Regions from separate parts of the Kitasatospora sp. NPDC002543 genome, predicted to be linked through region 1. Evidence: predicted binding sites of a transcription regulator. Region 1 holds the regulator's gene; the other holds the start of a gene.
The links. The regulator HspR, encoded in region 1, represses chaperone genes until heat shock. The targets are predictions, from matches to a motif close to TTGAGNNNNNNNNNCTCAA.
Positions count from the first base shown of each region.

Region 2: the regulator HspR is predicted to act here: its motif matches at 4,440-4,458, upstream of lon (endopeptidase La).

Region 1 covers NZ_JBSFWR010000009.1:42,604-50,024, forward strand. The annotation lists gene dnaK (molecular chaperone DnaK) at 1-1,804, shown strand, start outside; gene grpE (nucleotide exchange factor GrpE) at 1,801-2,418, shown strand; gene dnaJ (molecular chaperone DnaJ) at 2,642-3,808, shown strand; gene ACWD4P_RS06500 (heat shock protein transcriptional repressor HspR) at 3,816-4,346, shown strand; gene ACWD4P_RS06505 (helix-turn-helix domain-containing protein) at 4,539-5,540, shown strand; gene ACWD4P_RS06510 (hypothetical protein) at 5,676-5,939, opposite strand; gene ACWD4P_RS06515 (TIR domain-containing protein) at 6,171-6,788, shown strand; gene ACWD4P_RS06520 (LuxR C-terminal-related transcriptional regulator) at 7,366-7,421, opposite strand, start outside.
Region 2 covers NZ_JBSFWR010000107.1:8,431-15,851, reverse strand. The annotation lists gene ACWD4P_RS31735 (multifunctional oxoglutarate decarboxylase/oxoglutarate dehydrogenase thiamine pyrophosphate-binding subunit/dihydrolipoyllysine-residue succinyltransferase subunit) at 1-671, opposite strand, end outside; gene ACWD4P_RS31730 (sensor histidine kinase) at 905-2,092, opposite strand; gene ACWD4P_RS31725 (response regulator transcription factor) at 2,185-2,922, opposite strand; gene ACWD4P_RS31720 (rhomboid-like protein) at 3,527-4,264, shown strand; gene lon (endopeptidase La) at 4,481-6,880, shown strand; gene ACWD4P_RS31710 (GtrA family protein) at 7,025-7,421, shown strand, end outside.

The DNA of each region.
Region 1 (7,421 bases):
CTCGGTCGTCAGCGTTCTGGAGGGTGGCGAGCCCACCGTCATCACGAACGCCGAGGGCGCTCGGACCACGCCGTCCGTCGTCGCCTTCGCGAAGAACGGCGAGGTCCTGGTCGGCGAGGTGGCCAAGCGCCAGGCGGTCACCAACGTCGACCGCACCATCCGCTCGGTCAAGCGCCACATGGGCACCGGGTGGAAGATCAACATCGACGGCAAGGACTTCAACCCCCAGCAGATCTCGGCCTTCGTGCTGCAGAAGCTGAAGCGGGACGCCGAGGCGTACCTGGGCGAGACCGTCACCGACGCCGTCATCACCGTCCCGGCGTACTTCAACGACTCCGAGCGCCAGGCCACCAAGGAGGCCGGCGAGATCGCGGGCCTGAACGTCCTGCGCATCGTCAACGAGCCGACCGCGGCCGCCCTCGCGTACGGCCTCGACAAGGACGACCAGACCATCCTGGTCTTCGACCTCGGCGGCGGCACCTTCGACGTCTCCCTGCTGGAGATCGGCGACGGGGTCGTCGAGGTGAAGGCCACCAACGGTGACAACCACCTCGGTGGCGACGACTGGGACCAGCGCGTCGTCGACCACCTGGTCAAGGTCTTCCAGTCCGGCCACGGCGTCGACCTGTCCAAGGACAAGATGGCCCTCCAGCGTCTGCGCGAGGCCGCCGAGAAGGCGAAGATCGAGCTGTCCTCGTCCTCCGAGACCTCGATCAACCTGCCGTACATCACGGCCTCCGCCGAGGGCCCGCTGCACCTGGACGAGAAGCTCACCCGCGCCCAGTTCCAGCAGCTGACGGCGGACCTGCTGGAGCGCTGCAAGGTCCCGTTCCACAACGTCATCAAGGACGCCGGCATCTCGCTCTCCGAGATCGACCACGTCGTCCTGGTCGGTGGCTCGACCCGCATGCCGGCCGTCGCCGAGCTCGTCAAGGAGCTGACCGGCGGCCAGGACGCCAACAAGGGCGTCAACCCGGACGAGGTCGTCGCCATCGGCGCCGCGCTGCAGGCCGGTGTCCTGAAGGGCGAGGTCAAGGACGTCCTGCTGCTCGACGTCACCCCGCTGTCCCTCGGCATCGAGACCAAGGGCGGCATCATGACCAAGCTGATCGAGCGCAACACCACGATCCCGACCAAGCGCTCCGAGATCTTCACCACGGCCGAGGACAACCAGCCGTCCGTGCAGATCCAGGTCTACCAGGGCGAGCGCGAGATCGCCGCGTACAACAAGAAGCTCGGCATGTTCGAGCTGACCGGCCTGCCGCCGGCGCCGCGCGGCCTGCCGCAGATCGAGGTCACCTTCGACATCGACGCCAACGGCATCATGCACGTCGGTGCCAAGGACCTCGGCACCGGCAAGGAGCAGAAGATGACCGTCACCGGCGGCTCCTCGCTGCCGAAGGACGAGGTCGACCGCATGCGCCGCGAGGCCGAGCAGTACGCCGAGGACGACCACAAGCGTCGCGAGACCGTGGAGACCCGCAACTCCGCCGAGCAGCTCGTCTACTCGACCGAGAAGTTCATCGCCGACAACGCCGACAAGCTGCCGGGCGACGTCAAGACCGAGGTCGAGACCGCCATCGGCGAGCTCAAGGAGGCCCTGAAGGGCGAGGACATCGCGAAGATCCGCGAGGCCTCGGAGAAGGTCTCCACCACCGCGCAGAAGCTCGGCCAGGCGCTGTACGCCAACGCCGACGCCCCCGCCGGTGCCGCCGCTGCCGGTGACTCCGCCCAGGCCAAGGACGACGACGTCGTCGACGCCGAGATCGTGGACGACGAGAAGCCCAAGGGCGGTGCGGCATGACGGACAAGCCGCAGGGTGGCAAGCCCGGCGACGACTCCGCCGCCGAAGAGGCTGTGATCAAGGCTGCCGAGGAGGCCGCCGCGGCCGGCTCCGGAGAGTCCGGTTCGGACGAGGCCGCCGCTGCCAAGCGCGAGCTCGCCGAGCGCACCGGTGACCTCCAGCGCCTCCAGGCCGAGTACCAGAACTACCGCAAGCGGGTCGAGCGCGACCGGCTGACCGTCCGCGAGATCGCCGTCTCCAACATCCTGGAGTCGCTGATCCCGGTCCTGGACGACATCGGCCGCGCCCGCGAGCACGGCGAGGTCACGGGCGGCTTCAAGTCCGTCGCCGAGTCGCTGGAGACGGTCGTCGCCAAGCTGGGCCTGCAGCAGTTCGGCAAGGAGGGCGAGCCCTTCGACCCGACCATGCACGAGGCGCTGATGCACAGCTACTCCTCGGACGTCACCGAGGACACCTGTGTGCAGATCCTCCAGCCCGGCTACCGCATCGGCGAGCGGATCATCCGCCCGGCGATGGTGGCCGTCGCGGAGCCCCAGCCCGGCAGCCAGGCGTCCTCGGACGCCGAGGCGAAGTCCGCCGACGCGGACAAGTCCGACGGTGGCTCGGACAGCTGACAACCTGTGACAGCTGACACCCAGTGCGCTGCGGAGTCGTACGCCGGCCAGTACGGCGGCCGGCTCCGCAGCGCTCTGTCAACAGCCCTTCGCCCGGTGCCTGTTGACAGTTCTGTGACGATGGACATCGGGAGGTGGCGGAAGCCGTGAGCGAGCGCAGCGAGCGAACCGTTGAGGGGCGCGTGTACCGCTCTGCGGCTGCCGAGTGCAGCGAGGTGGACGCATGAGCGGCAAGGACTACGTGGAGAAGGACTACTACAAGGTCCTCGGCGTGCCCAAGGACGCCACCGCCACCGAGATCAAGAAGACCTACCGCAAGCTCGCGCGCGAGTTCCACCCCGACGCCAACAAGGGTGACGCCAAGGCCGAGGAGCGGTTCAAGGACATCTCCGAGGCGTACGACGTCCTCTCCGACGAGAAGCGCCGCAAGGAGTACGACGAGGCCCGCAGCCTCTTCGCCAACGGCGGCTTCCGGGCCGCCGGCGGCCCCGGCGGCACCGGCAGCTACAGCTTCGACTTCGGCGACCTCTTCAGCGGGAGCCAGGGCGGCCCCGGCGGCGGTGGCGGCGGCATCGGCGACGTCTTCGGCGGCCTCTTCAACCGCGGCGGCACCCGGCAGGCCCAGCCCCGGCGCGGCGCGGACGTCGAGACCGAGGTGACGCTCTCCTTCGAGGAGGCGGTGGACGGCGCGACCGTCCCGCTGCGGATGACCAGCCAGGCCCCCTGCCGCACCTGCAACGGCACCGGCGCCAAGTCCGGCACCACCCCGCGGGTCTGTCCGACCTGCGTCGGCGCGGGCACCGTCAGCCGCGGCCAGGGCGCCTTCGCGCTCTCCGAGCCGTGCAAGGACTGCCGCGGCCGGGGCATGATCGTCGACGACCCGTGCACCGACTGCCACGGCAGCGGCCGGGCCAGCTCGGCCCGCACCATGCAGGTCCGGATCCCGGCCGGCGTCCAGGCCGACCAGCGCATCCGGCTGAAGGGCAAGGGCGCCCAGGGCGAGCGCGGCGGGCAGCCCGGTGACCTCTACGTCACCGTGCACGTCGACCCGCACCCGGTCTTCGGGCGCAAGGGCGACAACCTCACCGTCACCGTCCCGGTCACCTTCCCCGAGGCCACGCTCGGCGCCACCATCGAGGTGCCCACGCTGAACGGTCCGGCGGTGAAGCTCAAGCTGCCCCCGGGCAGCGCCAACGGCCTCACCATGCGCGCCCGTGGCAAGGGCGCCACCCGCAAGGACGGCACCCGCGGCGACCTCCTCGTCACCGTCGAGGTCGTGGTGCCCCGGCACGTCACCGGCGACGCGCTGAACGCCCTCGAGCAGTACCGCGAGGCCACCGCCTCCGACGATCCGCGCGCCGCCCTGTTCCGGGCGGCGAAGGGAGCGTGACGACCAGATGTCCCCGATGAATCCGATCGACCCCGACACCCCGATCGGCGCCGGCCTCGGCGAGGGCCTGCCCGGCGCCGGCCCCCGCCGCACCCGCCGGGCCGCCGCGGCACCGCCGCCGTACGTCCTCACCGAGGACACCCCGGTGTACGTCATCTCCGTGGCCGCCGAGCTGTCCGGTCTGCACCCGCAGACCCTGCGCCAGTACGACCGCCTCGGCCTGGTCTGCCCCGACCGCACCGCCGGCCGCGGCCGCCGCTACTCCGCGCGCGACATCCAGCAGTTGCGCGAGGTCCAGCGGCTCTCCCAGGACGAGGGCATCAACCTGGCGGGCATCAAGCGGATCATCGAGCTGGAGAACCAGGTCACCGCCCTCCAGTCCCGCATCGCGGAACTGGTCGACTCCCTGGAGGGCGCGGCCACGGCCCTCCAGCAGCGTGAGGCGGCCGTCCACGCCTCCTACCGCCGCGACCTCGTCCCGTACCAGCCGCCCACCCCGCAGTCCAGCGCTCTGGTGGTCTGGCGCCCCAAGCGCTGACGGGACCATCCACCGGCCGCCGGCCCCTCCTCCCGGGGGGTGCCGGCGGCTGCCGTGTGGTGAGAGAGTGTCGATCCGGCGACCGGCCCTGGTTCAGGGGGGAGCGGCGATCTCATCGTCAGTAATGGTCACCCGCCCTAGGATCTGATGGAACGGGTCCCGGCGGGTCTGGGTCAACGGCAAGGAGCCGACATGAGTGGACGAGCTCAACTCGGCCCCATCGCAGGTGGGGCACCAATACTCTCGGCAGAAGCTCGTGCGCTCTTCCTGCGAATCGTCAGGGCCGGCGGTCGTACGCCACAAGTCGCCGCATCCCCGGAGGACTCGGGTCCGCAGGACGAATTGATCCGAATAGGGCTGCTGGTACCGGACCTCGACAGCCTGGACAACCTGGTCGCCATCGACCCGACCCAGCTCTCGGAGAGCCTCAGCAGCTCATGGCAGCGGCAGGCACTCGACCTTCTTTCCCGGTCCGTCGCACTTCCCGCCGAATTGAGCGACCTCGCCCAGGAGTTTCACACTCCGGGGCAGGGGGGCGGCTCTATCGAGTACGTCCACGGAAAGGTGCTGATAAACCAGAAGATGCAGCAGTACGCGGATGCCGGCGCGGAAGAGGCACTGGCACTCCAACCGGGGGGCCCGAGACCTCCCGAACTGCTGGCTTCGGTGATCGACCGGGACCTCGCCATGCTGGGCAACGGCACGGAGATCCGGACGATCTACCACGCCAGCACGCGCTACCACCAGCCCACTCGGGACTACGTGGCGCGCCTGGCCAAGGCCGGCGGGCAGTACCGGACCCTGGACGAGCCCTACACCCGGCTCATCGTCATAGACCGGAAAATCGCCGTCATCCCGGTCGCGCACGACTTGAACATGGCGGCGTTCATCCACGAACCGGCGGTGGCGAGCTATCTCGCCGAGCAGGTATTCGAGCCCAGTTGGAGTCGCGCGCTGGACTTCGACGGGGATCGCACCGTCCCCCAGCAAGTGGTCTCCCGGCTCCGCCAGACGATCATCGATCTGCTGCTGGCCGGGACCAACCACCGGGTCATCGCGAGACGCCTGGGAATCAGCGAACGCACCCTGGCGCGCCACATCGCCGAGATGCGCGAGGAGTACAACGTGGACTCGTTGTTCCAACTCGGGTACGCGTTGGCGCAGGCCGAATCCGCCGGCGGGAAACGGCCGTAGGGCCGGATCTCGACGGCAGTCCTCCGGCTCCGCGCGGGTCGTGGCGCGACGGAACGCTCCGTACGCGAAGCCACTGGCCGCGGCCGGACTCGCCCGACGGACGGCCCCCGGTCCGGATCCGCCCGACGTGCGCGACTAGCCCCAGCTGATGTCGTCCATGGCGACGACGGAAGCGACGGCCGAGGAATCGGACGCGTCGTTCACGTGGTCGACCGCGAGGAATCCACCCAGCACCGCAGCCGCACCGACAACCAGAGGCAGAACCGCCTTACGGACGAAACGGCACAAGTGAGACATACCCACCCCTTCAGTCATCTGCTTCGAACGCAGTGTCACGGCAAACTTATCGACCACATGTTGCCGCAGGGTGCACGAGCCTGCCAATACCTGCACGACCACGGACGCGTCATCTCTCTGCCAGGCAGCCATATGACACCGGGAAGCCCTGGACGGGGCAGGGGCCACCGATGGACGATCAGTTCGCCCCCGATGGTCCAGCATCAACCGACAATTCTGTTGCTGTACTGTCAATTTGACCATAGCAGGGCACCGGAAAAATTGAAGACGCAACCACTCTCAACGCCTGCCGGCACCACTTCATAACCCGGTCGGCCTTTCCCCGGAGTCGACATGACCGAGCCCTACCTGCGTCACCACGACAGCCAGGCCCCTGAGGGTCGGCGTGCACGTGTGTTCCTGGCCGCCCCGCTGATGCGACTGACCGGGCCGGCCGACAGCGTGGTGACCCTCGCCAGCCGGACGCGGCTGACGACGCTCCGCACCACCCTGCTCCGCAGCGGTGCCGCCGTGTACAGCGCGCACCACAGCGACGCCTGGACCATCTCCGGCCGCGCGCCGGAGCCCCGCGTTCCGTCCGACTTCCGCGCCCTCCAGTCCGCCGACCTCGTGTTCGCCTACGTCGGCGCCCCCCTGTCGGCCGGCGTGAGCCTGGAGCTCGGCTGGGCGTCGGCGCTGCGCAAGCCGATCGTCCTGCTCGTCGACGAGGCCATCACCCACAACCCGCTGATCGCCACCATCGAGCAGGTCGCCCCCGTCCTGCCGCTGGTCTTCGACGACACCTGGTCGCAGGAGGCCCTCAACCACACGGTCGAGACCGCGCTGGACTGGGCCGGCATGGCGCTCTCCCTGCGCGAGGGCTTCTGGACCGCCCCCGGCGAGCAGTTCAACGTCCCCCGGCAGCAGCCCCCGGTCCCCGGCTACTGGCCGACCGGCGCCGCCACCGGCTGACCGACGGCTACCCACCGGGCCTCCCCGTCCGGAGTCCTCGCATCCGCCGACCCGATCGGAACAGCGCCTCCACGTCGAACAGCCCACGCAGCCGGGCGATGTGACCGGCGACGGTGCGCTCGCCCAGCCCCGTCCGGCCGGCGATCGCCCGCTGCGTGAGCTCCCGACCGACAGCCGGCCGACCCGTTCGTGGGCCGCGGGCCCCGACGAACCCGCGCACAGCGCGGCCCGGTCCACGCCCCGGGCCTCCTCCCGGCGCTGCGCGAAGACGCCCGCCACGCACCCGACCACCGCCGGATCCGCCACCACGGCGGCGACCTCGTCGCCCGAGGTCGCCGGGATCACGGCGACGGTCCGGCCGGGGACGAGGGCCCGGCCGCACGGGGCGTCGAGGACCCGGATCCGCGAGCCCGTCCGCGTGGTCCCGGCGCCGGACCCGACCTGGTCCCGCTCCGGTCGGACCCGCGGCCGGCCGATCGTGCGGACCGATCCGCCGCGCTCGACGTGACGGCGGGTCCGGGCCCGCGGCCGGCCGCCCTCGCGCGGCACGGCGGGGTGGAGGGCCCGGGCGGCGGCGTCAGTCATGGTGCTCACCCCGGAGCTGCCAGCCGAGGTGGAAGAGGGTCTGCGCAC
Region 2 (7,421 bases), on a different contig from region 1:
CCGAGGTTGACGTGCTCCGGCTTGACCAGGAAGGCCTTGCCGTTCTCCACCTTGTAGCTGTAGTTCATGCCCGGGGCGGCCTTGATGGCCTGGACCAGGGCGTAGCCGATCAGGTGGGTGAAGGAGACCTTGCCGCCACGGGCGCGCTGCAGGTGGTTGTTGATGACGATGCGGTTGTCGATCAACAGCTTCGCCGGCACGGCGCGGACCGAGGTCGCGGTCGGCACCTCCAGCGAGGCGTCCATGTTGGTGGCGACGGCCTTCGCCGGGCCGCGCAGCTGGATCAGCTCGGGGCCGGCGGCGGCGGGCTCGGCCGGCGCCGGGGCGGCGGCCTTGGGGGCCGGAGGCGCGGCGGGCGCGGCGGCGAGCGGAGCCGGAGCGGCGGCCGGGGCCGGGGCCGGAGCGGCGGCGGGCGCGGCCGGCGCGGCAGCGGCGGCGGGCGCGGGGGCAGCGGCAGGGGTCGGCGTGGGGCCGGCCTGGGTCGCGGCCTGGGTCACTGGGGTCACCTCGGTACCGGGCTTGTAGTCGGCGAAAAAGTCCCACCAGGCTCGGTCGACCGAGTTCGGGTCCTGGAGGTACTGCTGGTAGATCTCGTCGACGAGCCACTCATTGGGGCCGAAGCCAGTGGAACTTGCCGAGCTGTTGGGGGTTTCAGGGGACTGTGGCGACACGGCGGCAACCGCCCTCTTCCGCTTCCTTTTGGGATGTTTGGACAGCGGGGATTAAGGCTACGCCCCTGACCAGTGATCGCGCAGTCCCCGGGGCCCAGGCGTCGCCCAGATCACAGTGCTGACCTGCACTTTGGCTGAAAAAGTGCGTTAGAAAGCCGCATCTGAGGGGAACCGATCGGTGCCGAACAGGGCTCATACCCGGACCAAAGCGGACAAAAACTCGGTCGAATCCTTTAATGATCTTCGTATGCGCCTGTGTCGGATCTGTGACAAATGTCCCGACCTTCGCCGTGCCGCTGTCCGGGCAGCCTGACCTCGATCCGGCAGCCGCGCGGGGACTCGGCCACCGCGATCCGGCCCCCGTGCAGGTCGACCGCCCAGCGGGCGATGGCCAGGCCCAGCCCGGTGCCGCCGTCCGAGCCCGGTCCGGCGGCGGTCGCGGTGCCGCTGCGGCCGAACCGTTCGAAGACCCGGGTGCGGTCGGCCGCCGGGATGCCGGGGCCCTCGTCCTCGACCTCCAGCAGCAGGCCGCCCGGATCGCCCTCCGGCCTCGCCCGCACCGTCACGGTGCCGCCGGGCGGGGAGTGCTTGCAGGCGTTGTCGACCAGGTTGGCGACCACCTGGTGGAGCCGCTCCGGGTCCGCCACGCCGGTCAGGCCGGTCGGGCTGACCTCCAGGGCCAGCCGGACGTCCCCGCGCCGGGAGAAGGCGCCGCCGGCCGTCGCGCCGTCCACGGTGACCCCGCGCAGCACGCCGTCCAGGAACTCGCGCACCTCGAAGGGGCGGGCGTCCAGGTCGACCACGCCGTCGTCGATCTTGGAGAGGTCGAGCAGGTGGGTGACCAGCCGGCCGAGCCGCTCGGTCTGCTCCAGCGCCGCCTCCAGGGTCGCCGGATTGGGCTGGACGACGCCGTCCACCACGTTCTCCAGGACGGCGCGCAGCGCGGCGATGGGCGTGCGCAGTTCGTGCGAGACGTTGGCGACCAGCTCCCGCCGGTGCCGGTCGGCGGCCTGGAGGTCGGCGGCCATGGCGTTGAAGGCGGCGGCCAGCTCGCCGATCTCGTCGCGCGAGGCCGCCTCGACCCGGCGGCTGTAGTCGCCGGAGGCCATCGCCCGGGCGGCGGCCGTCATCTCGCGCAGGGGGGCGGTCAGCCCGTGCGCGAGGAACTGCATGAAGAGCAGCGAGGCGATCATGGAGAAGACCATGATGATCCGGATCTGGGTCTCGGACCGGATCGCCACGACCACCATCCCGGTGGCCAGGAACACGGAGACGATCACGAGCAGGGTGAGCTTGCCCTTGATCGAGCGGACCGGGTCGAGCGGCCGGATGTCGGCCCACACCCGGCGGGCGGCGCGGGCGGCCAGGTTCTGCGGCCGCGTGCCGTCGGATTCCCCGTTGCGTTGCTGTGGAAAGGTCATGGTCCCCTGTGGTCCCCGCGTCGTCTCCCCGCGCGGTGGCGCGGCGTCGTCCGGGACGCGGGCCCCCCGGTGGCCCGTCGCCCGCGACGACGTCAGGAGAGCGGGGCCTCCAGCGCGTAGCCGACGCCGTGGACGGTGCGGATCCAGCTGGCGCCGATCTTCCGGCGCAGCGCCTTGACGTGGCTGTCCACGGTGCGGGTGCCGGACGCGTCGGTCCAGTCCCAGACCTCGGCCAGCAGCTGCTCGCGGGTGAGCACGGCGCGCGGCTGGGCGGCCAGGCAGGCGAGCAGGTCGAACTCGGTCGGCGTCAGGTGGACGTCGCCCGAGGCCAGCCGGACCCTGCGCTGCACGTGGTCGATCTCCAGCTCGCCGAACCGCAGGCTGCCCAGCGCGGGCGTGCGGGCGGCCTGCTGGGCGCGCTCGACGCGGCGCAGCAGGACGTTGACGCGGGCGGCGAGCTCGCGCATCGAGAACGGCTTGGTCATGTAGTCGTCCGCGCCCACGCCGAGGCCGACCAGCAGGTCCGTCTCGTCGTCGCGGGCGGTCAGCATCAGCACCGGCACCGGGCGCTGGGCCTGGATCCGGCGGCACACCTCGAGGCCGTCGAAGCCGGGCAGCATGATGTCGAGGACCACCAGGTCCGGCTGCCAGGTGTGGAAGCCGTCGACCGCGCCGGGGCCGTCGTGGGCCACGGCGACCTTGAAGCCCTCGGCGCCCAGCCGGGCGGCGATCGACTCGGCGATCGTGGGCTCGTCCTCCACCACCAGGACTCTGCGCTGGCTGCTCACAGTGCCACCGGTGTTGTGGTTGTCCTGCTGAATCTCTGTCACGGTCACGCCACCGCCCCCAGGGCTGCGGGCCGGCCACCTGTGGGGATGGCGGGCTCCGCTCGTAGTCTTGTTCCGTCGTGGACTGTGCCGGGTCCGCCGTCCCGTCGCGCGATCGGGAGCCGAGGACGGATGGTCGGCCGCCCACTTCTCCCGCGCACTTCGCAGCGTACGGACAGCGGATGCTTCCCGGCAGGTGGACCGGATGTTTCCGGCCCGTGGGCCGGCTGTCGGGCCGCCCTCGGACCCACTGCACGAGTGGGCACGGGCCGATACCTTACCCGGCGAATTTTCTCTGCGTAACGGTACGTATGCAGTCGAGTTGACGCCAAGTCGCCGGTCAGAGGCCCTGCTGTCGCGTTGATGGGGAGAAGGTCTGGACCAATGTCGGGAATCCCGCGGTCCATCACGGGGGCGGTCTTCACGGGCTTCTCCCAGGTGCCTCTCAGAACCTCGACGTACCGTGGCCACGACAACATCCGGCCGGGCGGGATCCGCGGCGCGCGCCGGTACGTTGGGCCCAGGGCGGGAGCCGGTGGCTGTGGCGTGGAGCGGAGGCGGCGTGGCGGGTCTCGGGCGGTTTGCCGACGGGCGCGGTGCTCCGGGGGTGCCGTACGGAATGCTCCGGCTCGGGCTGCGCACGGGCGTCCTGGAATGGCTGCTGGAACGGGTGCCGACGCCCCGCGGAACGCCCTTCACACTCGGATACCTCGCCGTCGTGGGAGCCACCACGACCTTCGCGAACCTCGCCGATCCGGAACTCGTCCAGCGTTTGCGGGAGGCCTCCAGTTCGGACGGCCACAACCTGCTCCAGCATCCTTTGCGCGCCCTTGTGCTGAGCGGATTCTGGGTGGCCGGCGAGGTGTGGGTGCCGTACCTGTGGGGATTCGCCCTCACCCTCGCCCCGCTGGAGCGCAGGGTCGGCCCGGCCCGGGCCGCGGCGGTGTTCGCGGCCGGGCACGTCGCGGCGACGCTGCTCTCCCAGGGGGTGGTGATCGTCGCGGTGGAGACCGGGCGGATGGCGCCCGAGGCGATGGACCACCTGGACGTCGGGGTCAGCTACGGCGTGCTCGCCTGCCTGGGCGCGGTGGCCGGGCTGCTCCCCCGGCCGGGGAGACTGCTCGCGCTGGGGGGTGTCGGGCTGATGATCGCCCAGCAGATCGCCACCGACGAGGACGTGATCACCGGGGTGGGGCACCCGGCGGCCGTGCTCACCGGGGTCGCGCTGTGGCGCTGGCTGCGCCGGGTCGAGCGGCGCCCGCCCAGGTCGCGCCGGGCCGCCGCGACGGCTCCCGCGACGGCTCCCGGTGCGGCGTCCGCGCGGGTGGTGCGGCCGGCGCGTTGACGCCGTCGCCCGGCCGGGGCGTTCCGGGCGGCCGGGGCGTTCGCTCAGGATCATTTAAGGCGCGCTTGGTGTTCTCTTAGGGCTCTTTTGACGCGGTCGGGTGCGGTGCCTTCCTCGTCGGGGCGTGTTCGCTCACAGCGAACTGGACGCCGGGAACATCCGGCGGTCGCCAGGCCTTAGTCAGGTCGACTCAAGTTCGCTGACTGGGGAGAGATCATGGCATCGACGTCCGCACCGCTCACCCTGCCCGTGCTGCCGCTCGACGACGAGGTCGTCCTGCCGGGCATGGTCGTCCCGCTGGACCTGAAGGACACCGAGGTGCGCGCCGCGGTCGAGGCCGCCCGGGCCGCCGCCACCGGCACCGGCAAGCCGCAGGTCCTGCTGGTTCCGCGGGTGGACGGCTCGTACGCTGCGGTCGGCACGCTGGCCACCGTGGAGCAGGTCGGCCGGCTCGCCGACGGCGACCCGGCCGCGCTGGTGCGCGCCGTGCGCCGGGCCCGCATCGGCGTCGGCACCACCGGCCCCGGCGCCGCGCTGTGGGTGGAGACCACGCCGTTCAAGGAGTCCTCGGTCGGCATGCCCGTGGCCGGCCGGGCCGCCGAGCTGGTCAAGGAGTACAAGGCGCTGTCCACCCAGTGGCTGCGCAGGCGCGGGGCCTGGCAGATCGTCGACCGGGTGGCGCAGATCGAGGGCGTCGGCGAGCTCGCCGACAACATCGGCTACGCGCCCTTCGCCACCGCCGAGCAGAAGCTCAAGGTGCTGCTGGAGGCCGACCAGGTCGCCCGCCTGGAGTACGCGCTCACCCTGCTGCGCGACCACCTCGCCGAGGAGGAGGTCAACGACACCATCCGCAAGGACGTCGAGGAGGGCGTGGCCAAGCAGCAGAAGGAGTTCCTGCTCCGCCGCCAGCTGGAGGCCGTCCGCAAGGAGCTGGCCGAGCTGAACGGCGAGGCGGCCGACGAAGAGGGGGACTACCGCGCCCGGGTCGAGGCCGCCGACCTCCCCGAGAAGGTCCGCGAGGCCGCGCTCAAGGAGGTCGACAAGCTGGAGCGCGCGTCCGACCAGTCGCCCGAGGGCTCCTGGATCCGCACCTGGCTGGACACCGTCCTGGAGCTGCCCTGGAACGAGCGCACCGAGGACGCGTACGACATCGCCGGTGCCCGCGCGGTGCTGGACGCCGACCACGCCGGCCTGGCCGACGTGAAGGAGCGGATCGTCGAGTACCTGGCCGTCCGCAAGCGCCGCGCCGACCAGGGGCTCGGCCTGGTCGGCGGCCGTCGAGGGGGCGCGGTGCTCGCCCTGGTCGGCCCGCCCGGTGTCGGCAAGACCTCGCTCGGCGAGTCGGTGGCCCACGCCATGGGCCGCAAGTTCGTCCGGGTCGCGCTCGGCGGCGTCCGGGACGAGGCGGAGATCCGCGGCCACCGGCGCACCTACGTCGGCGCGCTGCCGGGCCGGCTGGTGCGGGCGATCAAGGAGGCCGGCTCGATGAACCCGGTCGTCCTGCTGGACGAGATCGACAAGGTCGGCTCCGACTACCGGGGGGACCCGTCCGCAGCCCTGCTGGAGGTGCTCGACCCGGCGCAGAACCACACCTTCCGGGACCACTACCTGGAGGTCGAGCTCGACCTCTCCGACGTCGTCTTCCTCGCCACCGCCAACGTGCTGGAGGCCATCCCCGAGCCGCTGCTCGACCGGATGGAGCTGGTCCGGCTGGACGGCTACACCGAGGACGAGAAGGTCGTCATCGCCCGCGACCACCTGCTCCCGCGCCAGCTGGAGAAGGCCGGACTCGGCGACGGGCAGGTCACCGTGGACGAACCGGCGCTGCGCAGGCTCGCCGGGGAGTACACCCGGGAGGCCGGCGTGCGCACCCTGGAGCGCTCGATCGCCCGGGTGCTGCGCAAGATCGCCGCACAGGCCGAGCTGGGCGAGCGCGAGCTGCCCGCCGCGGTCGGCGCGGACGACCTGCGCGCCCTGATCGGCCGCCCGCACCACGTGCCGGAGTCCGCCCAGGAACCGGCCGAGCGGCGCACCGCCGTCCCCGGCGTGGCCACCGGCCTCGCGGTGACGGGCGCCGGCGGCGACGTCCTCTACATCGAGGCCTCGCTGGCCGACGCCGAGACCGGCGGCACCGGGCTGACCCTCACCGGGCAGCTGGGCGACGTCATGAAGGAGTCCGCGCACATCGCGCTCTCCTACCTGCGCTCGCGCGGCGCCGAGCTGGAGCTGCCGGTCACCTCGCTGCGCGACCGCGGCGTGCACCTGCACATCCCGGCCGGGGCCATCCCCAAGGACGGGCCGAGCGCCGGCATCACCATGACCACGGCGCTGGCCTCGCTGCTCTCCGGCCGCAAGGTGCGCACCGACGTGGCGATGACGGGCGAGGTGTCGCTGACCGGGCGGGTCCTGCCGATCGGCGGGCTGAAGCAGAAGCTGCTCGCCGCCGACCGGGCCGGGATCACCACGGTGATCATCCCCAGGCGCAACGAGGCCGACCTCGACGACGTCCCGGCCGAGGTGCTGGAGCGGCTCACCGTCCACCCGGTGGCGGACGTCCGGGAGGTGCTGGAGCTGGCGCTGGAGCCGGCCGGGGCCGCGGTGCTGGTGGCCGCCTGACCCGCCGTCCCGGGTCGCCCGCACGGGCCGACCCGGGACGGCCTCGGGGGCTCCCGGGGCTCCCGAGCCGTGGCGGCGGAACGGCCCGGGAGCCCACCGGCGATCTGAACGGCCGACGGCATCCCCGCGTGCGAGACTGCGGAGATGCCGTCCCCCACGCAGCGGGCCCTGGCCCGGGTGCCCGCCCGGCTGCGCCCCTTCCTGGTGCGGCACCGCCGGCTGGTGAAGTTCCTGCTGGTCGGGAGCGGCTGCTTCGTGCTCACCACGGTGATCAACTTCGAGCTCAGGTTCACCGTGCTGGAGCACAAGCCCGTGGTCGCGCTGACGGTCGCGACGGTGATCGGCACCGTCGTCTCCTACGTGCTGAACCGCCGCTGGGCGTTCCGGGCCGACGGGCGGCAGCGCGCCGCGCTGACGTTCCTCCTGGTCAGCGTGGTGGCGATCGCCGTCAACGACGTCCCGCTGGTGGTCTCCCGGTACCTGCTGGACCTGCGGGAGCCCTACATCGGCTCCTTCCAGCAGGAGGTCGCGGACTTCCTGA